DNA from 2 places in the Syntrophotalea acetylenica genome. Region 1 is predicted to be linked to the other one. Evidence: riboswitches for the same ligand, from Rfam matches in the RefSeq annotation. Region 1 holds a riboswitch; the other holds the start of a gene.
What was found. A riboswitch is a leader RNA that binds a small molecule or an ion and turns the genes downstream of it on or off. The one in region 1 is predicted to bind thiamine pyrophosphate.
Positions count from the first base shown of each region.

Region 1 (10,614 bases):
CCTCCGGTGTTGGGGCCGGTATCGCCATCGTAAGCCGCCTTGTGGTCCTGCGACGAGGCCAGCGGGACGATCCGCTCGCCGTCGGTAAAAGCCAGAAAGGAAGCCTCCTCCCCGTACAGAAATTCTTCGACGACCACCCGCGCGCCGGCACTGCCGAAAGCCCCTTCGCACAGGATCGATTCCACCGCGGCGATCGCCTCCGCCACCGTAGCGGCCAGAATCACGCCTTTGCCGGCGGCCAGGCCATCGGCTTTGACCACGATCGGCGCGCCCTGGCGCTCGATGAAAGCCACCGCCTGGTCGCGGTCGGTAAAAGTACCGTAAGCGGCGGTCGGCACACCGTATTTGGCCATCAGATCCTTGGAAAAGCTTTTGCTCCCCTCGATCAGCGCAGCGGCCCGGGTGGCTCCGAAAATTGTCAGCCCCGCCTCGCGAAAACGATCCACCACGCCCAGGGTCAGAGGCAGCTCGGGCCCAACCACGGTCAGCCCGATCTGCTCCTTGAGGGCAAAATCGAGCAACCCGTCGATGTCGTCGACCTTGAGCGGAACGCAGGTCGCCTGCCCGGAGATGCCGGCGTTACCCGGCGCGCAGAAAACCCCCTCGACCAGAGGCGACTGGGCGATCTTCCAGACCATGGCGTGCTCACGACCACCACTGCCGATAACCAGAACCTTCATTTGTCACATTCCTTTCCAGCCATTGCCGTCTTTGGCTATGGACCCATGGTATCCGGGGAAACCTCAGCTCGCAGCTCTCGGTACCGCCCTATTCTAGTGCCGGAAATGCCGCATGCCGGTGAAAACCATGGCAATGCCGTGTTCGTCGGCGGCGGCGATCACTTCCTCGTCGCGGATCGAGCCGCCGGGCTGGATAACCGCCCGGATGCCGGCCTTGGCGGCATTGTCCAGACCGTCGCGGAAGGGAAAGAAAGCGTCCGACGCCATCACCGAACCCGGCACTTCCAGTCCGGCCAGGTCGGCCTTGATGGCGGCGATGCGCGCGGAATTGACGCGGCTCATCTGCCCGGCACCGACGCCGATGGTCATGCCGTCCTTGCCGTAGACGATGGCGTTGGACTTGACGAACTTGGCCACCCGCCAGGTGAACAGCAGATCCCGCATTTCCGCCTCGTTGGGGGTCCGCTTGGTCACGGTCCTGATGTCGCCGCTCAGCAGCAGATCCGCATCCTGCACCAGCAGGCCGCCGTTGACCCGTTTGTAATCGTGGCGGGCGATGGGCTCCTGCGGCCAGTAACCGCATTCGAGAAGACGCACGTTTTTCTTGGTGGCGACAACCTCGACGGCTTCGGCCGACACGGCCGGAGCAATGATCACTTCGACGAACTGGCGATCGACGATCGCTTTCGCGGTGGTGCCGTCCAGTTCGCGGTTGAAAGCGATGATGCCGCCGAAAGCCGACTCCGGATCGGTGGAGAAGGCGCGGTTGTAGGCCTCCAGAAGATTTGCGCCCAGCGCCACCCCGCACGGATTGGCATGCTTGACGATGACGCAGGCCGGCCCCTCGACAAACTGCTTGACGCACTCCAGCGCGGCGTCGGTATCGGCGATGTTGTTGTAGGACAGCTCTTTGCCCTGCAGCTGGCGGGCGGTGGAAATACTGGCTTCCCGCAGGTTGCGCTCGACATAGAAGGCGGCCTTCTGATGGGGGTTCTCCCCGTAGCGCATATCCTGGGCTTTTTTGAACTGCACGGTCAGAGTGTCGGAAAACTCCGCAAGTTCATCCCCCATGCGCTGCCCCAGCCAGTTGGAAATGGCACCGTCGTAGGCGGCAGTGTGCTGATAGACCTTGACCGCGAGCCTGAAATTGGTGGTACGCGACACGGCGCCACCGCTGCCCTTCATCTCCGCGAGCACCTGGGCGTAATCGGCGTGATTGACCACTACCGTGACATCGCGGTTGTTTTTGGCCGCGCTGCGCAGCATCGTCGGGCCGCCGATATCGATGTTTTCTATGGCGTCTTCAAGGCTGCAATCGGGCTTGGCGACCGTCGCTTCGAAGGGGTAGAGATTCACCACCACCATGTCGATCGGTTCGATGCCGTGCTCCTTCATCTTGGCCACGTGCGCGGGGTTGTCGCGCATGCCGAGCAGGCCGCCGTGCACCTTGGGGTGCAGGGTCTTCACCCGGCCATCGAGCATCTCGGGAAAACCGGTGTATTCCGAAACATCCTTGACCGCAATACCTTCCTGCCGCAGCAGGTTGGCCGTGCCGCCCGTCGAAAGGATCTCGACCCCGAAATCCGCCAGTTCCCTGGCAAATCCGACGATACCGGTTTTATCCGAAACACTGATCAGCGCGCGCTTGATGACGGCCATATTCTTCTGTCCTTTCCTGCTGAAAATACATTTCTGACGACATCCGCGGCAACCTGGCCGCAACCGCGTCATCCTTTGGGGTGGAAAACAAAAAAAACCGTCAGGCCGGCGGTTTTCTAGAAATTCATGGCGTGGATAAAAGCCTTTTCAAAGGCCGGAGAGCCCGACAGGGGTAATGGCTGAAGGGTCGCGGCCAATCGCTGCACCTTGTCCGGGCCCTGCGCATCACACAGCAGGCGCCCGACTCCGGCAAGGACGCCGACCTCGGCAAAACGCACCTTTTCTACCATGTTTTCCGGGAGCATGGCAACCCTTTTCAAAACCCGTCGGGACAGGGAAAACCCGAAGGCACCGGTCAGAACAGCCTGTGCCACATCGGCGGCTTCCAGTCCGGCGCGCCGCAGCAAACACTCGGTGCCGGCCCGCACCGCGGCTTTGCCCAACTGGAACTGACGTACGTCCTGTTGCGTCAGCAACAAATCCACCGCGGCATCCCGGTACAGGCGCAGGGCCCGTCCGCTGGCGGTCTCAACAATGTAGCCAGACAGATTGGTCGGAACCTCCAGGGGATCCACGATGCTGCCGCGCGCATCGATCAATCCGCCGTCCAGGGCGGCGGCCAGCGCAGCGACCAGGCCGCTGCCGCAGAGACCGCGAGGCGGCCCGCCTCCCAGAACCAAAAGACCCAGGCGATCATCCTCGATGACAACGTCGTGGATCGCGCCCGCTTTGGCAACCATGCCGCAGGAGATACCGCCGCCCTCGAAAGCCGGACCGGCAGCCACCGAGGTAACCCGCCAGCGGTCACCGCTGAAAAGGGCCATCTCACCGTTGGTGCCTGCATCGAGAAAGAAACTGGCCTCGCCCACCTTGCCCTGGCCAAACAGAAAAGCCACCAGGTCGCCGCCAACGTAGCCGCTGATCAGGGGAAAGATATAAAGGGGAACCGGCAACTGCAAATCGATCTGGTCGGGGGAAAGGAAGACTGCATCGCGCCAGGGTGGCCGATGGGGCGGATAGAGGATCGACGTTACCGGCAGGCGCCGCAGCAGATAGACCATACCGGGGTTGCCGGCGGCGGCGGCGCCGCGGATATCGCGGCGGGCCAGCCCCGCCTGTCGCAGCATGCTGTCGACGATCTCGCGCAAGCCATCCAGCAGCAACAGCTGCAAACGCAGATCCTCGCCGGTCATGGCGTTTTCAAGCCGGCGCATGATATCGGCGCCAAGTACCGACTGGGGATTGAGCAGACGCTCCTGCGCCAGCACATGGCCGTCGCTATCGAGCAGGCGGCCGGCCAGAGTGGTCGTGCCGAGGTCCAGCGCCAGCAGGCAGCCTCCCTGGGGCATCTTTCCTCCTTGGCTAGTTTTGCACATTCGCAAAAATTGAAGCCGGTCGCCAGCGACCGAAAACCTCAGTCATCGCGCGTTACGCGCGGCACCCTTTTACTGAACTGGCAGAATACCTCATAACTGATGGTGCCGATGCGTCGCGCCCATTCGTCGGCGGTGATGCACTGACCGTTGTCGCAGCCGAGCAGGGTGACCTCGTCGCCGACCGCGACCCCGGGAATGTCGGTCACATCGATCATTGTCCAGTCCATGCATACCGTTCCGGCGACCCGCGCCCGCCGGCCGCGCACCAGCACCTCCCCAACGTTGGACAAGTGTCGGCTGTAGCCGTCGGCATACCCCACCGGAATGATCGCCAATACGGTAGGCCGGCCGGCAACGAAGCGATGTCCGTAAGACACTCCGGTGCCTTCGGGGACGCTGCGCACCTGCGCCACCCGGGTGCGGAAACTCATCACCGGCCGCAGGTCGAATCGTCCGGCAAATGCCTCACTGGGCAGCCCCCCGTAGAGCAGAATGCCGGGACGCGCCAGATTGCATTCCGGAGCTTCGCCGGTCAACAGCGCCGCGCTGTTGCTCAGGTGCACATAGCGGGGTGCAAATCCGGACTGGCGCACCCGGGCCAGACAGTCGCGAAAAACATCGTGCTGCCGCCGATTGACAGGATCCTTCGGCTCGTCGGCCAGAGCCAGATGGGAAAACAGACCGTCCATGCGCAACCCCGGAAGCGTCCTGAGCTCTTCCAGAACCCATGCCAGATCCGCAGCCCGGAAACCGACCCGGCTCATGCCGGTATCGAGCTTCATGTGATACGGCAGCACTACCCCGGCGGTCCGGGCGCAGGCATCCAGGCGCCGGGCCGTATCCATGTCGAACAGCGTAGGCACCAGGCCGAACCGCAGAAGTTCCTGTTCCTGGCCGGGATACAGCCCGCCGAGCACCAGAATCGGACACACCACTCCCGCCTCGCGCAGCGAAACGCCTTCCTCGACGATAGCCACCCCGAACATCCGCGCGCCGACATCCTGAAGCGCGGTCGCGACGTGGGCGGCGCCGTGTCCGTAGGCATCGGCTTTGACCACCGCCAGAATCCCCTGTTCGGGGCCGGCCAGGGTCTGCGCCTGGCGGAAATTGTGTTTCAGAGCCTCAAGATCGATTTCAACGCGGGTGGGCCGGTGTCCCCAGGGATCACTCATGACGTTCTGGTCCTGAATTTGCGGGATAAGCGGCCGCACAACGGCCGGAAAAGTGATAGCGTGAAAAGTCGGCGGAGCCGCTGCAAAAAGCAAACGGCCCACGTTTCGGAGCCAAACTCTTAGCACGACGTCTTGCCACTGTAAAGGGCAAAAAACGTGCGTGGCAGCGACCCGCAGGACATCCGCCGGCCCCCTCCGGGCGCTCGCTTGACAGACTGCGGAGCATTCGCTAGAGTGACGGCCAACGCTTCGCATCCGGTGGAATAAATAGCCGCAATGGCATGAATTGCTTTGCACATCCGACCCGTGACGTATTAAAATGGATGAGCGCGTATACAGTATCCGGATACAAAAACACAGCCGCTGGGGGCGTCACTGCACTGAGAGTCCCAGATAGACGGGACAACCCTTGGAACCTGACCCGGATCATGCCGGCGTAGGGAAGCGGTGTCGCAGGGCAATCGTGATAACGTCACGTGCTTTACGGCCGTGACGTTTTTTGTTTTCAAAAATCGAGGACGCCATGAAAGACCGACCGTTGCAGGGATTGTACCTGATCACCGACGATTCCCGGGGAGAACGACTGCAGGCCAGGGTCGCGGCCGCCCTCCAGGGAGGAACCCGCATCGTCCAGTACCGGGGCAAACAGGTTCCCGTTTCCGACCAGCGGCATGAAGCGCGGGCCCTCGCCGGGCTGTGCCGTCAGGCCGGCGCCCTGTTCATCGTCAACGATGATCCACATCTGGCGCTGGACTGCGGGGCCGACGGTGTGCATCTGGGTCAGCAGGACATGACCGTTGCCGAAGCCCGCGCCGTGCTTGGTCCGGGAAAAATCATCGGCACCTCCAACCGTACCGTCGCCCAGGCCCTCGCCTCCCGACAGGCTGGCGCCGACTACATCGCCGTCGGCAGCATCTATCCCACCGGCACCAAACAGGACGCCGTGCATATCGGCCTCGACACCTTGCGCGCCGTGCGCCGCGCCGTCGACCTGCCGCTGGTCGCCATCGGTGGCATCGATCGCGACCATACCGGAGAAGTCATCGATGCCGGAGCCGATGCCGTCGCCCTGATCTCGGCGGTCATGGCCGACCCGTCGCCGGCGCTGGCCGCACGGGAAATCGCCCTGCAGTTCAACCGCCGCGCCACCCCGCCCCGCGGTCGCGTTTTGACCGTAGCCGGGTCTGACAGCGGCGGCGGCGCCGGCATTCAGGCCGATCTCAAAACCATTACCCTGCTGGGCGGCTACGGCATGACGGTCATCACCGCCCTGACGGCACAGAATACCCGCGGCGTGCGCGGCATCCATCCCGTTCCGGCGGCATTTGTCGCCGACCAGCTAACGGCGGTGCTCGAAGACCTGCACCCGGAAGTGGTCAAAACCGGCATGCTGTTCGATGCCGCCATCGTTGAGCTGGTCGCCCGGGAACTTTGGACACGTGGCCTGTTGGCGGTGGTCGATCCGGTCATGGTCGCCAAAGGCGGCGCCCTGCTGCTGCGCGACGATGCCGTTCAATCCTGCCGCGAGCTGCTGCTGCCGCGCACCTACCTGCTCACCCCCAACCTGCCGGAAGCGGCGGAACTCGCCGGATTTCCGGTGGAAACCGAAGCGGACATGGAGAAAGCCGCACGCCGCCTGCAGGAGCTTGGCGCACGCAACATTCTGATCAAGGGCGGACACCTCGACGGCGAAGCAGTCGATCTGCTGCTCGACGGCAGCACCCTGCACCGGCTGCCGGCCGCACGCCTCGACAACCGCAACACCCATGGCACCGGTTGCACCAGTTCCGCCGCCATCGCCACCCTGCTCGCCGCCGGCCAGCCGCTGCCGCAGGCGGTGAAACTGGCCAAGGAGTTCATCACCGAGGCGATCCGCACCGCTGCCGACCTCGGCACCGGCCACGGACCGGTCAACCATTTCGCCGCGGCCCGATACCTGTTGAACAAAATCGAAGGATCTTGACAACCGAAAAAGCCATATAGCTCTCAACTTTCATCTTAAAACTTACAGCTTAGAGCTTTGACGTATGAAAGGTAGATTCATGACGCAACTCGAAATGGCCCGCCAGGGCATCGTCTCCGACAAAATGAAGCAGGCCGCCGCCGACGCCGGTATCGATGCTGAAATCCTTCGCCAGCGCATTGCCGAAGGCACGGCCATCGTCTGCCACAACAACAGACACGCTAACGGCCGCCCTCTGGCGGTGGGTAAAGGCCTGCCGACGCGCATCAACGCCAACATCGGCACCAGCAAGGACGACACCAGCATCGACAAGGAACTGGAAAAGGCCCGGGTGGCCATGGCCGCTGGCGCCGACGCCATCATGGACCTGTCCACCGGCGGCCCCATCGATGAAATCCGCCGCGCCATTATCGCCGAAACCGACGTTTGCATCGGCAGCGTGCCCCTCTACCAGGCAGCCTGCGACACGGTGGTAAAAAAGGGCAAGGCCATTGTCGACATGACCGTCGACGAGATCTTCGACGGCATCAAAAAACACCTGGACGACGGTGTCGACTTCATTACCGTGCACTGCGGTGTGACCCGCGCCACGGTGGAGCGCATGGACCGCGAAGGACGCATCATGGAGGTGGTCTCCCGCGGCGGCTCCTTCACCGTCGCCTGGATGACGCGCAACAATGCGGAAAATCCCCTTTACGAACACTACGACCGCCTGCTGGAGCTGGTCAGGCCCTACGACGCCACCCTGTCGCTGGGGGACGGCTTTCGCCCCGGCTGCCTGGCCGACGCCACCGACCGCGCCCAGATCCACGAACTGATCGTGCTCGGGGAACTCACCCAGCGCGCCTGGGATGCCGGCATCCAGGTCATGATCGAAGGCCCCGGCCACGTCCCCCTGAACCAGATCGAGGCCAACATCCAGTTGCAGAAAAGCCTCTGCCACGGTGCCCCGTTCTATGTGCTCGGCCCGCTGGTCACCGACATCGCCCCGGGCTACGACCACATCACCTGCGCCATCGGCGGCGCCATCGCCGCCAGCGCCGGAGCCGACTTTTTGTGCTACGTCACCCCCAGCGAACACCTGTGCCTGCCTACCGCAAAGGACGTGCACGACGGCGTCATGGCGACCCGCATCGCCGCCCACGCCGCCGACATCGTCAAGGGACTGCCCGGCGCCCTGGAAAAAGACATCGCCATGAGCAGGGCGCGCAAGGCCCTCGACTGGGAAACCCAGTACGGCCTCGCCATCGATCCCGAGCTGGCCCGCAAGCGCCGCGGCGAATCGGGGGTCGACGAGGAACATGGAGCCTGCACCATGTGCGGCGAATTCTGCGCCTACCGGGTCATGGACGAACGCAAGAAGCATCGATGAGGCCCTCGGCGCGGACATGCTCCGCTCCGCCCTGCCCCGTTCAGCCTAGTATCCATCCGGAAACTCCGGATGGATACAGCGTAGTTTTCATATGGGAAACGAGCAATTTTTCGTTGTGGCAAGGAAATCAAGGGGTTGCGCGGAGGCGTACATCGGTACGCCGCACAAGCAAGCCTGCGGATTGACGCCGCTACGGCGGAAAAGGGCCGTTTCCGGATGAAAACTAGCCTAGAGCCACATTGGAGAGCCCCCGAAACGCACCGTTTTGGGGGCTTTTTACCACCACGATATTATTTCCCTTCTTTTTCAGGGCGATCCATTCCGCAACCCCTTTTTCTCTGCAAAAAGCGACAAATCTCTATCTCACGATTGTTGTACATTCACCGAAATTGAATTATAGTACTCAAAACGCTGTTACACAGCTATTGTGAGGAGCGCGGGAGCCACTTTGGACATTTTTGGGAGGTTACTATGAGTAATGAGAAGTTGGAGTCAAAGCGCTGGTTTATTGCTTTGGCGGGCATTGTTTTGCAGTTGATTCTGGGGACTGTCTATGCGTGGTCTGTCTTCAAGAAACCGCTCATGGCAAATCATGGGTGGAGTGAAACAGCTACTCAGGGCACCTTCATGATCATCATCGCGGTACTTGGACTGGCCGCTGCTTTCGGGGGTACCCTGGTGGATAAAAAGGGACCGAAGCTGGTAGCCGTCATTGGCGCCGTCTGTTATGCCATCGGCACCCTCTGTGCCGGCCTGGCGGACCTGACCGGGAACATCTGGGTATTGTACCTCGGTTATGGCGTGATCGGTGGCCTCGGCAACGGTTTCGGCTATGTGGTTCCCATCGCCTGCCTGATTCGCTGGTTTCCCGACAAACGCGGTTTGGTTACCGGCCTTGCCGTCATGGGCTTTGGCGCCGGCGCCTTCTTCATCGGCAAGATCGTTCCCGGCATGATCGTCAGCATGGGCGTGGCCAACACCTTTTTTGTTCTCGGCGTGGTTTACCTCGTGGTGAGCACCGCCGCGGCCCTTCAGTTCAGGGATCCGCCGAAGGGCTGGACTCCCGAAGGCTTTGTTCAGAGCACCAAGACCGTCTCCCATGCGGATTCCTTCAATTTCGAGCAAGCGCGCCGCACCCCGCAATGGTACATGATCTGGTTCATGCTGTTCCTCAACGTTTCCGCCGGACTCGGGCTTCTTTCCCAGCTTTCGCCCATGGGGCAGAAGATCCTTTCCCTGAGCATCGCTGATCCTGAGCAATTGGCCATCAAGGGTGGTCTGATTCTGGCTATCGCCTCCATTTTCAACGGTCTGGGGCGTTTGTTCTGGGCCTCTGTATCCGACAAGATCGGCCGGAAAAATGTTTTTCTGGTCATGTTTGCCAGCCAGGCTCTGCTCTATTGCTACATCCCTCAAATCACCAGCGCAACCGTTTTCACCATCGCAGCCTGCTATCTGCTTGCCTGCTATGGTGGCGGCTTTGCAGTCATGCCCTCGTTTGCCGCGGATTCTTTCGGCCCCGGCTATATCGGCAAGGTATACGGCATCATCCTTACCGCCTGGGGCGCGGCCGGTGTCGCAGGGCCTCTGGTTTTCGCACAGGTCAAAGGCGCACCCGCCCTGTATGTTGCGGCGGCACTTCTTGTCCTCGGTTTTATCATTACCTGGAGTTACAAGCCGCCTGTCAAGGCTACCGCTTAGATGGGTTGGGCTCCCGCTGCATAGAATAGAGCATGAAAAAAATGGATCGTTGATTTACAGGGGCTCGGACAGAGCCCCTTTTTTTTCAATGCTGTCGATGTATAATTCCGGCTGAATTCCAGCGAGGCCGGAGACCTTTCCGGATCGGCCCGCGCACCACTCAACAACATCTCAAGGAGGAAATGATCCATGAAAAAATGGGCACTGGCATTTTTATGCTGTTTTCTGGCGTCCGGAGCGTTTGCCGCACCCCAGAATTTCCAGTTGAGCCTGACCCCGGATGTCGCCATCCATTCCAGAAGCACCCGGATCAACGGCGTGTCTCTCGGCATCTGGAGCCAGAATCCGCAAAACGCGCTGGCCCTGGGGATTGTCAATGGCTCCACCGGCAGCAGCTCGGGGCTGTCTCTTGGCTTGCTGGCCAATTATGCCGAAAACTACAAAGGCGCGCAGCTGGCCTGCATCGCCAATTACGCCTCGGGAAACGTCACCGGGTTGCAGTGGGCGGCCTTCAACTATGCAGGCAACCTGCACGGCCTGCAGCTCGGTTTCGTAAACTTCGCGGATAACGCCGACAAAGGCGTGCAGATCGGCCTTATCAACATCATGAACGCCAATAAAAGATGGTTCGGCAACCTGCCCAACGAGGTCGCCCCAGCCATGGTGTTCGTCAACTGGCGCTACTGATCCT
Region 1 covers NZ_CP015455.1:904,865-915,478, reverse strand. The annotation lists gene purD (phosphoribosylamine--glycine ligase) at 1-680, opposite strand, end outside; gene purH (bifunctional phosphoribosylaminoimidazolecarboxamide formyltransferase/IMP cyclohydrolase) at 774-2,339, opposite strand; gene A6070_RS04150 (ASKHA domain-containing protein) at 2,456-3,688, opposite strand; gene alr (alanine racemase) at 3,754-4,887, opposite strand; TPP riboswitch at 5,243-5,347, shown strand; gene thiD (bifunctional hydroxymethylpyrimidine kinase/phosphomethylpyrimidine kinase) at 5,411-6,850, shown strand; gene thiC (phosphomethylpyrimidine synthase ThiC) at 6,930-8,222, shown strand; gene A6070_RS04130 (L-lactate MFS transporter) at 8,694-9,923, shown strand; gene A6070_RS04125 (LA_2272 family surface repeat-containing protein) at 10,113-10,610, shown strand.

Region 2 (10,614 bases), 1.4 Mb from region 1:
ACACAAAAAACCGATACATTCTGGCTTCTCCATGCCCCGCACCCAAGGGTGTTCATGACACATTCCACCAGCAAGGAACCGCCATGATCCGGACCACCAATCTCAATATCCGCGCGCTTACACCCATCATCGCACCGACCGATCTCAAGCAGGTCTTCCCTCTGAGCGAAGAGGCCGCGGAGTTTGTTCTAAGCAGCCGTCAGACCATCAGGGACATCCTGAATCAGCAAGATCACCGCATTATGGTGGTGGTCGGCCCCTGCTCGATCCATGACCCCAGGGCAGCCCTGGAATACGCTGAACGCCTGGCTGCACTGAAAGAAGAGCTGTCCGATCAACTGTTTCTGGTGATGCGCGTCTATTTCGAAAAACCGCGCACCACCATCGGCTGGAAAGGCCTGATCAACGATCCCGACCTCAACGGCACCCATCAGATATCCAAAGGTCTCGGAGTCGCCCGGGGTCTGCTGTGCGCCATCACCCAGATGGGACTGCCCATCGCCACGGAAATGCTCGATCCGATCACCATCCAGTATCTTTCCGACATGATCAGCTGGGGGGCCATCGGCGCACGCACTTCCGAATCCCAACCCCATCGGGAAATGGCCAGCGGTCTGTCGTTTCCTGTCGGGTTCAAGAACGGCACCGACGGCAGCCTGCAGATTGCCATCGATGCCATCGGCGCGGCCTGCCATCCGCACAGTTTTCTCGGCATCAGCCGGGACGGTCGCACCGCCATTGTCGAAACCACCGGCAACCCCGACACGCACATCGTACTGCGAGGCGGTGGTGGCAAGCCCAACTATTATCCCGAAGACATCGCACGGGCTGAAAACCTTCTGCATCGCGCCGGTCTCAAGCAGGCGATCATGGTTGACTGCAGTCATGCCAACTCCTTCAAGGATCACCAGCGGCAGGAAGAGGTTCTGGTCAACACCCTCGACCAGGTGGTGGCCGGCAACCGCTCCATCTGCTCCCTGATGATCGAAAGCAACCTCGAGGCCGGTAACCAGAGCTTGTCAGCCGACATCAAACTGCTCAAATACGGCCTTTCCATCACGGACAAGTGCGTCGACTGGGCCACCACCGAACGCATGTTGCGGCATGCCCGCGAGCGTTTGAAAAAATGCGGCGGACGCGCCATTGCCTGAAAAAAACACCGCCCGCACCGTCGCAAGGCACACCAATGGCAAAGGCGGCTTTCGGTTTTCCGAAAGCCGCCTTTTTTCATTCCCGCGCCTTATGCCGTGAAGCGCAATTCAGTCACGATGCACCAAAGCATCGACCTGCAGCTTGACATCGTCAATATTGACCCGCGTGACCTTGCCGTGTTCCCTTTCGCTGCGCACCAGTCCTTGATCCACCCATTCCAGTACCAGGGCTTTGCTGATCCCGAACCTCCCGGCCGCTTCTTCCGGGGCAAACCAGGTTTTCACCAGAGACATGAGACAGGCTCCTTTCCGCAGCCGACAGAAACCGCCATTCGGGGACTCCCCCGACAACCCGCATGCGGCAGCTTTATTTATACTTTAGAAGATGCAGGCCAACATGCAACCGGGTCAGAAACGGCAAGCCAGCAACCAGGCCGCGCCCATAACCCCTTTTACAGGGCGTTCAGCAGACGATAAATCTTCTGCTCCGCCTCCCACAGACTGGCGGCACGATCTTCCTCGCCGCATTCATTGAACAGCAGGCGAGCCCGGTCAAGCAGGTTGTGGGCCTTGAGCAGAACCGGGGTCAGTTCGTTTTCCAACCGCAACTGGGGAATATCGCCGACACTCTCTTCGTGCTGGGCAAGTTCCCGCACCGCCTGCTCAAGCAAACGCTCAACCTTGGGGTCCGCCGTACCGGTCATCAAACTGCGCACTTCATCCGCGAGGGCGCGATAACGATCTGAGATATTCATGCATACTCCTTTAAAGGGAAAACATTTCCAGGCGCCATTGTAGCAACAACCGGCTTTCGCGGACAACATCTAGCCGCCGTTTCAGCGGCGCCACGTGATTTTTTCCGTTAACCAGACCAGAGCCAGCGCCGCACTGGCCTGGAAGTTAGGCATTGACGGCGGCGGCGCGCTGCTGCTAACCTGTTAATCAGACAGTTGATGACCGGATTTTTGGACAGATCCGGTCGTACATAGCCAAGCCCTGGGGGAGTTGCCAGACTGAGAGTCCCTTTTTTTGCGGGACAACCCTTCGAACCTGATCCGGGTCATTCCGGCGTAGGGAAGCGGCGCGTAAACGACACCCCCGGAGTGTCGTCAAGGTCGCTTATGCGGCCTTTTGTTTTTTGGCAAGGATGTAGCGGATATGCAGATCTGGATCAACGAGCAAAGGCATGACGTCCCGCCGGACGCCAGCCTTTTCGGCGTTCGTGACCAATTCAGGCCGCAGGCCGACGTTATGATTGTCAACGGTTTTCCGGAAACGGCGGACCTGCCGTTGACCGAGAACGACCGTGTGGTGCTGATCCGCCGTGGTGAAACCCCATCCGCCGAGGAATTTGACGCCCTGCTGACGGCACGTCATACCCCGGGGGTGCATGAGCGCCTCAAGCATGCCTGCGTCGGCATCGCCGGTGCCGGCGGCCTCGGCTCGCCCATTGCCGCGGCACTGGCGCGCAGCGGCATAGGGAAACTGGTGGTGGCGGATTACGATGTGGTGGAACCATCCAATCTCAATCGCCAGATGTATTTTATCGACCAGATCGGCCTGCCCAAGGTCAAAGCACTGGCCGCCACCCTGGCGCGGATCAATCCCGGGGTCGCGGTGGTCACACACATCGTGCGCCTGACCCGCGACAATATCGCCACACTGTTTGCGGAGGTGGACGTCATGGTGGAGGCGCTCGACGATGCTCGGGCCAAGGCCATGCTGACCGAAACTTTCATGAGCCACTTTCCCGGCAAGCCGCTGGTTGCCGCCTCGGGCGTGGCGGGAGCGGGCTCCGCCAACACGATCGTCACCCGCCGTACCATCGGCAATCTCTACCTGGTGGGCGACGGCGAAACCGCAGCGGCTCCTGGCACCGGCCTGATGGCGCCCCGTGTCGGCGTTGCCGCCCATCATCAGGCCAATGCCGTTGTCCAGCTGCTGCTCGGCGACGTGCCTGTCTGATCCAGGGGACAGGATGATGCTGAAAATCACGATCAATGGCAAACCGCACAGCTTTCCCGAGCCGGCAACCCTTTCCGGGATCCTGTCCCATCTCGGCATCGATCCGGCACGGGTCGCCATCGAACACAACGGCACCATTCTCCTGCAGAAAGCCTTCCCCGCGACCCCGGTGGCCGCGGGTGACCAGCTGGAGATCGTGCAATTCGTCGGCGGGGGGTAACCCGCCTGAAGAGGATAAGCCCATGGATGAACTGGTTATCGCCGGTCGCCGCTTCCGTTCCAGGCTGCTGGCCGGAACCGGCAAATTCGCCTCCAACGCCCTGATGGCCCAGGCGCTTGACGCCTCCGGGGCGCAGATCGTCACCGTCGCGTTGCGCCGGGTCGATATCGACCGGCCCGACGACGATCTGCTGGCGCATATCGACCGCGACCGCTACCTGCTGCTGCCCAACACCAGCGGCGCCCGCGACGCCGAGGAGGCGGTGCGCCTGGCGCGTCTGGCCCGCGCCGCCGGCTGCGAGCCGTGGGTCAAGCTGGAAGTGACCCCCGACCCCTACTACCTGCTGCCCGACCCCATCGAAACGCTCAAGGCCGCCGAGATCCTGGTCAAGGAAGGCTTCGTGGTGCTGCCGTATATCAATGCCGACCCGGTGCTGGCCAAACGCCTGCAGGAGATCGGCACCGCCACGGTGATGCCGCTGGGGGCGCCGATCGGCACCAACAAGGGGGTGCGTACCCGCGACAGTATCGCCATCATCATCGAACAGGCCATCGTGCCGGTGGTGGTGGACGCCGGGCTGGGGGCACCGTCCCACGCCGCGGAAGCCATGGAGATGGGAGCGGACGCGGTGCTGGTGAACACCGCCCTGGCGGTGACACCGGACCCGGCGGGGATGGCGCACGCCTTCCGTCTGGGGGTCGAGGCCGGCCGCCGCGCCTACCTGGCGGGACTGCCGGCGCAGCGGCAAATGGCGGAAGCCTCCAGTCCGCTGACCGGTTTTCTGAGGGACGAGCGATGAGTTTTCTGGAGATTTTCAACGGTTATGACCGCGCCGAAGTGGCGCGGGATATCGCCGCCTGCGGCGCCGCCGATGTGCAGCGGGCGCTGGCGGCGGAACACCTGCGCCTCGGCGATTTCATGGCGCTGCTGTCGCCGGCGGCGCAAGCGTATCTGGAGCCGCTGGCGCAGAAGGCCCACCGGGTCACCCAGCGGCGCTTCGGCAAAACCATCCAGATGTTCGCGCCGCTGTATGTCTCCAACGAGTGCAGCAACGGCTGCCTGTACTGCGGATTCAACGCCGCCAACAAGGTGGCGCGGCGCACCCTGAGCCTCGACGAGGTCGAAGCCGAGGCGCGCATCCTGCGCCAGCGGGGTTTTCGTCACGTGCAGCTGCTGACCGGCGAGGCGCCGCGGGCCGTCAACGTCGACTATCTCGAAAAGGTGGTGCGGCGGGTGCGGCCGCTGTTTTCCGCCATCAGCATCGAGGTTTTTCCGATGGATGAAGCCGGCTACCGGAAAATGGTGGCGGCCGGGGTGGACAACCTGACCGTCTATCAGGAGACCTACGATCGCCAGCTGTACGATCGCCTGCATCCTTTCGGGCGCAAGAAGGATTTCGACTGGCGCCTGACCACGCCGGATCGCGGTGGCGCGGCGGGGCTGCGCTCCATCGGCGTCGGCGCGCTGCTGGGTCTGAGCGACTGGCGTACCGAGGGCTTTTTCGTCGGGCTGCACGCCCGGCATCTGGCCCGCAGCTGGTGGCGCAGCCGGGTCAATGTGTCGTTTCCGCGCCTGCGGCCGGCCGACGGCGGCTTCCAGCCCCTGGCGCCGGTCTCCGACCGCGCCCTGGTGCAGCTGCTGTGCGCCTTGCGCCTGCTGATGCCCGATGCCGGCCTGGTGCTGTCCACGCGCGAGAGCGCGGCCCTGCGCGACAGCCTGCTGCCGCTGGGCATCACCCAGCTCAGCGCCGGTTCCAGCACCGCGCCGGGCGGCTACGGACACGAGCATGACGGCAGCGAACAGTTCGCCATCAGCGACGAACGCGACGCCGAGCAGGTCTGCGCCATGCTGCGGGCCAGCGGCTACGAGCCGGTCTGGAAAGACTGGGACAGCGCTTTTCAGAACTGAGTCGGGGGGACCGCCATGTCCATGGATACAGGTGCGTTCCGCCTTTATCTGATCACCGATCGCAAAACCGTGCCGCAAGGACGCACCCTGCTTCAATGCGTGGAACAGGCCCTGTGCGGAGGTGTGCGCGCCGTCCAGTTGCGGGACAAGGATCTGCCCGCCGACGAGCTTTATCGCTGCGGTTTGGCATTACGCTCCCTGACCGCACGATTCGGCGCCAGACTGCTGGTCAACGACCGCATCGACGTGGCCCTGGCGACCGGTGCCGACGGGGTGCATCTTGGCGAGCATTCCCTGCCCACCGCCGAAGCCCGCCGTCTGCTCGGCCAGAACGCCATCATCGGCCGCTCCGTTCACCACCCTGAGGCAATCCACCCAGCCGCTCAAGAGGGAGCCGATTTCGTCACCTTCAGCCCGATCTACTTCACCCCTTCCAAAGCGCCCTTCGGTGCGCCCCAGGGCCTGGAGGCACTGCGGTGCGCCTGCGCCTGCAGTCCGCTGCCGGTACTGGCGCTGGGTGGCATCCAGCAGGGTCGCATCCGGGAGGTGCGTGCCGCCGGGGCGGCAGGCGTGGCGCTCATTTCGGCGATTCTGGCCGCCGCCAACCCCGAAGCCGCAACACGGGCCCTGCTGGCCGAAATGGATGAACCTTTGGCTTAAAGCGATTCCGGGACGCGGACCGATGATTTCTCCCGATGACTTGCTCGCCAAACGGGCATTTTCACACACAAAAAACCTGGACAATCCAAAGCTGCGGGTGACTTCGCAAAGATAAAGGCTACACTTTTCAGGACAGGACTTTTTGCTGAAGCGTGAGGGGTGGCATGGCCATTGCGATGACCTTAGGCATTCTGCTGGTGGCGGTCCTGCTGTTCGCCACCGAATGGCTGCCAATGGATATGGTCGCGCTGCTGGTCCTTCTGGCGCTGGCCATTAGCGGCATGGTCTCGATACAGGAGGCGCTCAGCGGCTTCGCCAATCCGGCGGTAATCACGGTGGCGGCCATGTTCGTCATCAGCGCCGGAATAACCCATACCGGCGCTCTGGGAAAAGCCGGCGTACTCTTCATCCATCTGGCCAAAGGCAGCGAAAACCGCCTTACCGCCATCATCATGGTCAGTGTTGCCCTGGCTTCCTCCTTTATCAACAACATCGGCGCCACCGCGGTATTGATGCCGGTCGTCATCGATGTGTGCCGCCGCCTGCATATCAGCCCTTCGAAAATGCTCATCCCCCTCGCCTACGGATCCCTGCTGGGCGGCGTCTGCACGCTGGTCGGCACCCCGCCGAACATCCTCATGAATGCCCTGCTGCAGGAATATACAGGGGAGCGCTTCGGCCTGTTTTCCTTCACCCCGGTGGGGCTCGTGATCGTTACCGTCGGTATCGGATACATGCTGCTGCTCGGCCGGCGGTTGCTGCCGGTGCGCAAATCCGGGCAACTGACCGAAGCCTACCAGGTGAAGGAATACATTACGCAGGCGGAAATCCTGCCGGACTCGCCGATCGCCGGCCAGACCATCGCCGGCAGCAGTCTGGAGCGGGACTTTCAGCTGCGGGTGCGAGCCATCCTGCGCGGCAGGGAAAAAATTCCCGCGCCGCGCCGTAACCGCAAATTGCGCAGCGGCGATATCCTGTTTCTCGAAGGCAACCCCCAGGGCATCCTCAAGGTGATAAAAGCCAAGGGATTGGAGTTGATTCCGGAACGGGATAACCCTCCGCCACATCGCGGCAAGGAATTGATGGTGATCGAAGCCTCCCTGACCCCCAACAGTGAAATGGCCGGCAAGACCTTGCGCCAGGTACGGTTCCGGGAGACCTACGGACTCAACGTCCTGGCCTTGTGGCGTCAGGGCGCGCCGGTGGTCAAAAAAGTCGATCATGTCGTGTTGCGATTTGGTGATGTGCTGCTTCTGCAGGGGGACGAGGCGGGAATCGCGCACCTGGGCCGCGAACACGGTTTTTTGCTGCTGGGCGGGATTGAACCGACACCCTATCGGCCACGGCAGGCCCCCATGGCGCTGCTGGTGCTGGCCGGGGTGATTCTGTTGACGGTGACCGAGAGCCTGTCTATCGCCCTGGCCGCCCCTTTAGGCGCGGTGGCCATGGTGCTCAGCGGCTGTCTCAATATGCAGGAAGCCTATGAGAGCATTGACTGGCGCATCCTTCTGCTGATTGCCGGCACCCTGCCACTGGGCCTGGCTCTGCAGAACAGCGGAGCCGCAAGCCTGCTGGCGCAAAACATCCTGCATCTGATCGGGCACTGGGGCCCCATGGCGGTGCTGGCGGTGTTTTTCCTGCTCACCTCGCTGCTGACCGAAATCATGAGCCATGCCGCCGCAGCGGTGCTGATTGCACCGGTGGTACTGCATGCGGCCACCTCCCTGCAGGTTTCGCCACGACCGTTTTTCATGGCCGTGGCCGTGGCCGCGTCATCCTGCTTCATGACCCCCATAAGCCATCAGTCCAACGCATTGGTGATGGGGCCGGGTGGCTACCGTTTTTCCGATTTCGCCCGCACCGGCACCCTCCTCAACCTGCTGGTATGGGCCTGCGCATCCTTGATGATTCCCCTTTTATTCCCGTTCTGAAAGCCGGGAGGCTCAGCGCCGGCGGTGCCGCACCAGGCCCCAGTGTTCCACTCCGTAAGCCAGCCCCAGTCCTCCCAGAAACCCGCCGATATGCGCGCCATGGGCAACGCCGCCGGAGGCTCCGCCATTGGCCAGGAACGGCAGCAGATTATCGATAACCAGATACACGCCAAGCACCAGTCGGGCCGGCAGCAGCACCGTGGTCATCAAAAACGGGAAAAGAAAAATGAAAGTCTTGACCTGATTGCGGGGAAACCACAAAAAATAGCACCCCAGAACTCCGGATATCGCCCCGGAAGCCCCCACCAGGGGCACCTGGGATCCCGGTACGAACAGGGCAAAAAACAATGTCGCCGCCACGCCGCTCGTCAGGTAGACCAGAAGATATCCAACAGCGCCGAGGCGTGCTTCGACGTTGTTGCCAAAAATATACAAAAACAGCATATTGCCGGCCAGATGCATCCATCCGCCATGCAGGAACATGCAGGAAAACAGGCTGGTAAGGGAAGGTTCCGCGGGACGGAAACCGTAGCGGAAAACAAACAGGTCGTAGCTGCTGATCTGCTGCAGAAGCTCCCGGGCAGAGACTAATCCCCGCACCCCGTGACTGCGCAGATACTCCAGCAGCAACGGATCGGAAGGGTCGGCGCGCGACAGGGTCAGAGGCAGGCTGATACCGATAAACACGGCAATGTTGAGTCCAATCAGCAGCCAGTTGGCATAGGCCGTGACACGCGGGTTGGGGGTATCACCAAAGGGCAGGAACATACACTCTCCCTCGACCGGTACCGCCAGCTCGCAACGACCCCGCCACAACACGACGGGCGGGACGACAGCACCCTGCCGAACAAAAATTGTTTAACGAAAGGCCTTCCATCGGGTATCATGCCGGTACATTTTACCATAACCGGCGTAGGCGCACGGATTGTTGTGTTTCGCCGCCCGGAAGGTATCATTACATAAACCTCCGGAGGATGAAATCTTGTCCCTGCTTTATACCCTCGACCTGATCGGCACAGCGGCTTTCGCGGCTTCCGGCGCCCTGGCCGGCATTCGACGCAGAATGGATCTGTTCGGCGTCCTGGTCCTGGGGTTGGTCACCGCCATCGGAGGAGGTACCCTGAGGGATCTTCTGCTTGGCGACAATCCCCCATTCTGTTTCCGGAATGAAGGCTATCTTTACCTGAGTCTGGGGGTCGCCCTGTTAACTTTCGTTCTCCATCGGCACCTTGGCGGTTTTCGGCAGCCGCTGCTGTTTTTCGACGCCATCGGCCTGGGAACCTTCGTGGTCATCGGCACCGAAAAGGCGCTGCATTTCAAGCTGGGTTTTCTGGGCGCAGTCCTGATGGGGGTCGTCACAGCTACCGCCGGAGGCATTATGCGGGACGTTCTGGCGAACCAGATCCCACTGATATTGCGCAAGGAGATCTACGCTTCAGCATGCCTGGCCGGCGCCGCTTTGCTGGCTTTGTTCATCCGTTTCGGCGTTGCCCGATCGCCGGCCCTGCTGGTGGCCGCCGTCACGGTCAGCGCATTGCGGCTGTTTGCCATCCACTTCAACTGGGCGCTGCCACGCGCCCGGGATTGACATCCGAAACAGGAGGATTGCCATGCATACAGTCAGATTGCTCGATGACACCCTTTTTCAGGTCGGCAAGATTCTTTGCGTGGCTCGCAATTACCGGTCCCACGCCGATGAACTGGGTAATGAACCGCCCAATGAACCGGTATTTTTTCTGAAGCCCTCCAGCAGCATCATCGGCCCCAGAGAAAATGCCGTGATCCCGCCTTACAGCAGGCTCTGCCACCACGAAATCGAGTTGGCGGTACTCATCGGAAAATGGGGCCGCAACATACCGGAAGCGGAGGCCATGAACCATGTCGCCGGCTACGGCGTCGCCATCGATCTGACCCTGCGGGACGTACAGCAACGCCTCAAGGCGCAGGGCCTGCCATGGGACCAGGCCAAAGGGTTCGACACCTCCTGCCCCCTGTCCGATTTCGTACCGGCCGGACAGGTTCCCGACCCCCACGCCCTGCGTCTTACCCTGTCAGTCAACGGCGAAACCCGGCAGGATGGCAATACGGCGGAAATGATCTTCAAAATCCCGGCCCTGATCAGCGCCGCATCGGCCATTTTTACCCTGGAAAAAGGTGACATCCTGCTGACCGGAACGCCTGCGGGCGTCGGACCGGTGGTTCAGGGGGATCAGATCTGCGCGGAGATCGAAGGGGTGAACTGGCTGAACATCGGTATTCAGTGAAACGGTGAGTTGATGTCACTCCGGGCGCGTTGCCGCGCCTCGTTGGCGCACTGATGCGCCCGGCGAATCGGCTCCGGCAGACGATAACGCCCGGTGCAGGCCAGCACCAGCTCCGCAGCGCCGGGCACGTCCATCATATGCCCCGGAGAAACATACAGTGGCCTGATGCCATCACGGGTGGTAAGAACCGTGCCGACAACGGTGCCGTCCAAAACCAGCGGCACCCGCTCGCCACGTCTGCGGCCCGGCGGCGGGTGTTCCCCGCACAGTCGGCTTTTGGCACAACCGACGGTAGGCAGGCCAAGCCACAATCCGAGATGGCTCGCCAGGCCCAGGCGACGGGGATGCGCAATACCCTGGCCGTCCACCAGCACCGCATCCGGTGTACTCCGCAATTTCCGGAAAGCCTCAAGCACCACCGGCAACTCACGGAAGGACAACAACCCGGGCACATAGGGGAAGCGAATCTCGATGGCGGCACAGACCGCCTCGACGCACGCCATGTCGGCTAAATC
Region 2 covers NZ_CP015455.1:2,723,025-2,733,638, forward strand. The annotation lists gene A6070_RS12750 (3-deoxy-7-phosphoheptulonate synthase) at 84-1,151, shown strand; gene A6070_RS12755 (MerR family transcriptional regulator) at 1,260-1,445, opposite strand; gene A6070_RS12760 (hypothetical protein) at 1,604-1,906, opposite strand; TPP riboswitch at 2,140-2,246, shown strand; gene thiF (sulfur carrier protein ThiS adenylyltransferase ThiF) at 2,310-3,116, shown strand; gene thiS (sulfur carrier protein ThiS) at 3,130-3,336, shown strand; gene A6070_RS12775 (thiazole synthase) at 3,359-4,135, shown strand; gene thiH (2-iminoacetate synthase ThiH) at 4,132-5,244, shown strand; gene thiE (thiamine phosphate synthase) at 5,266-5,904, shown strand; gene A6070_RS12790 (SLC13 family permease) at 6,069-7,835, shown strand; gene A6070_RS12795 (rhomboid family intramembrane serine protease) at 7,848-8,603, opposite strand; gene A6070_RS12800 (trimeric intracellular cation channel family protein) at 8,818-9,423, shown strand; gene A6070_RS12805 (fumarylacetoacetate hydrolase family protein) at 9,446-10,099, shown strand; gene nfi (deoxyribonuclease V) at 10,093-10,614, opposite strand, start outside.
Region 2: another riboswitch for thiamine pyrophosphate. It lies ahead of thiF (sulfur carrier protein ThiS adenylyltransferase ThiF); the one in region 1 lies ahead of thiD (bifunctional hydroxymethylpyrimidine kinase/phosphomethylpyrimidine kinase).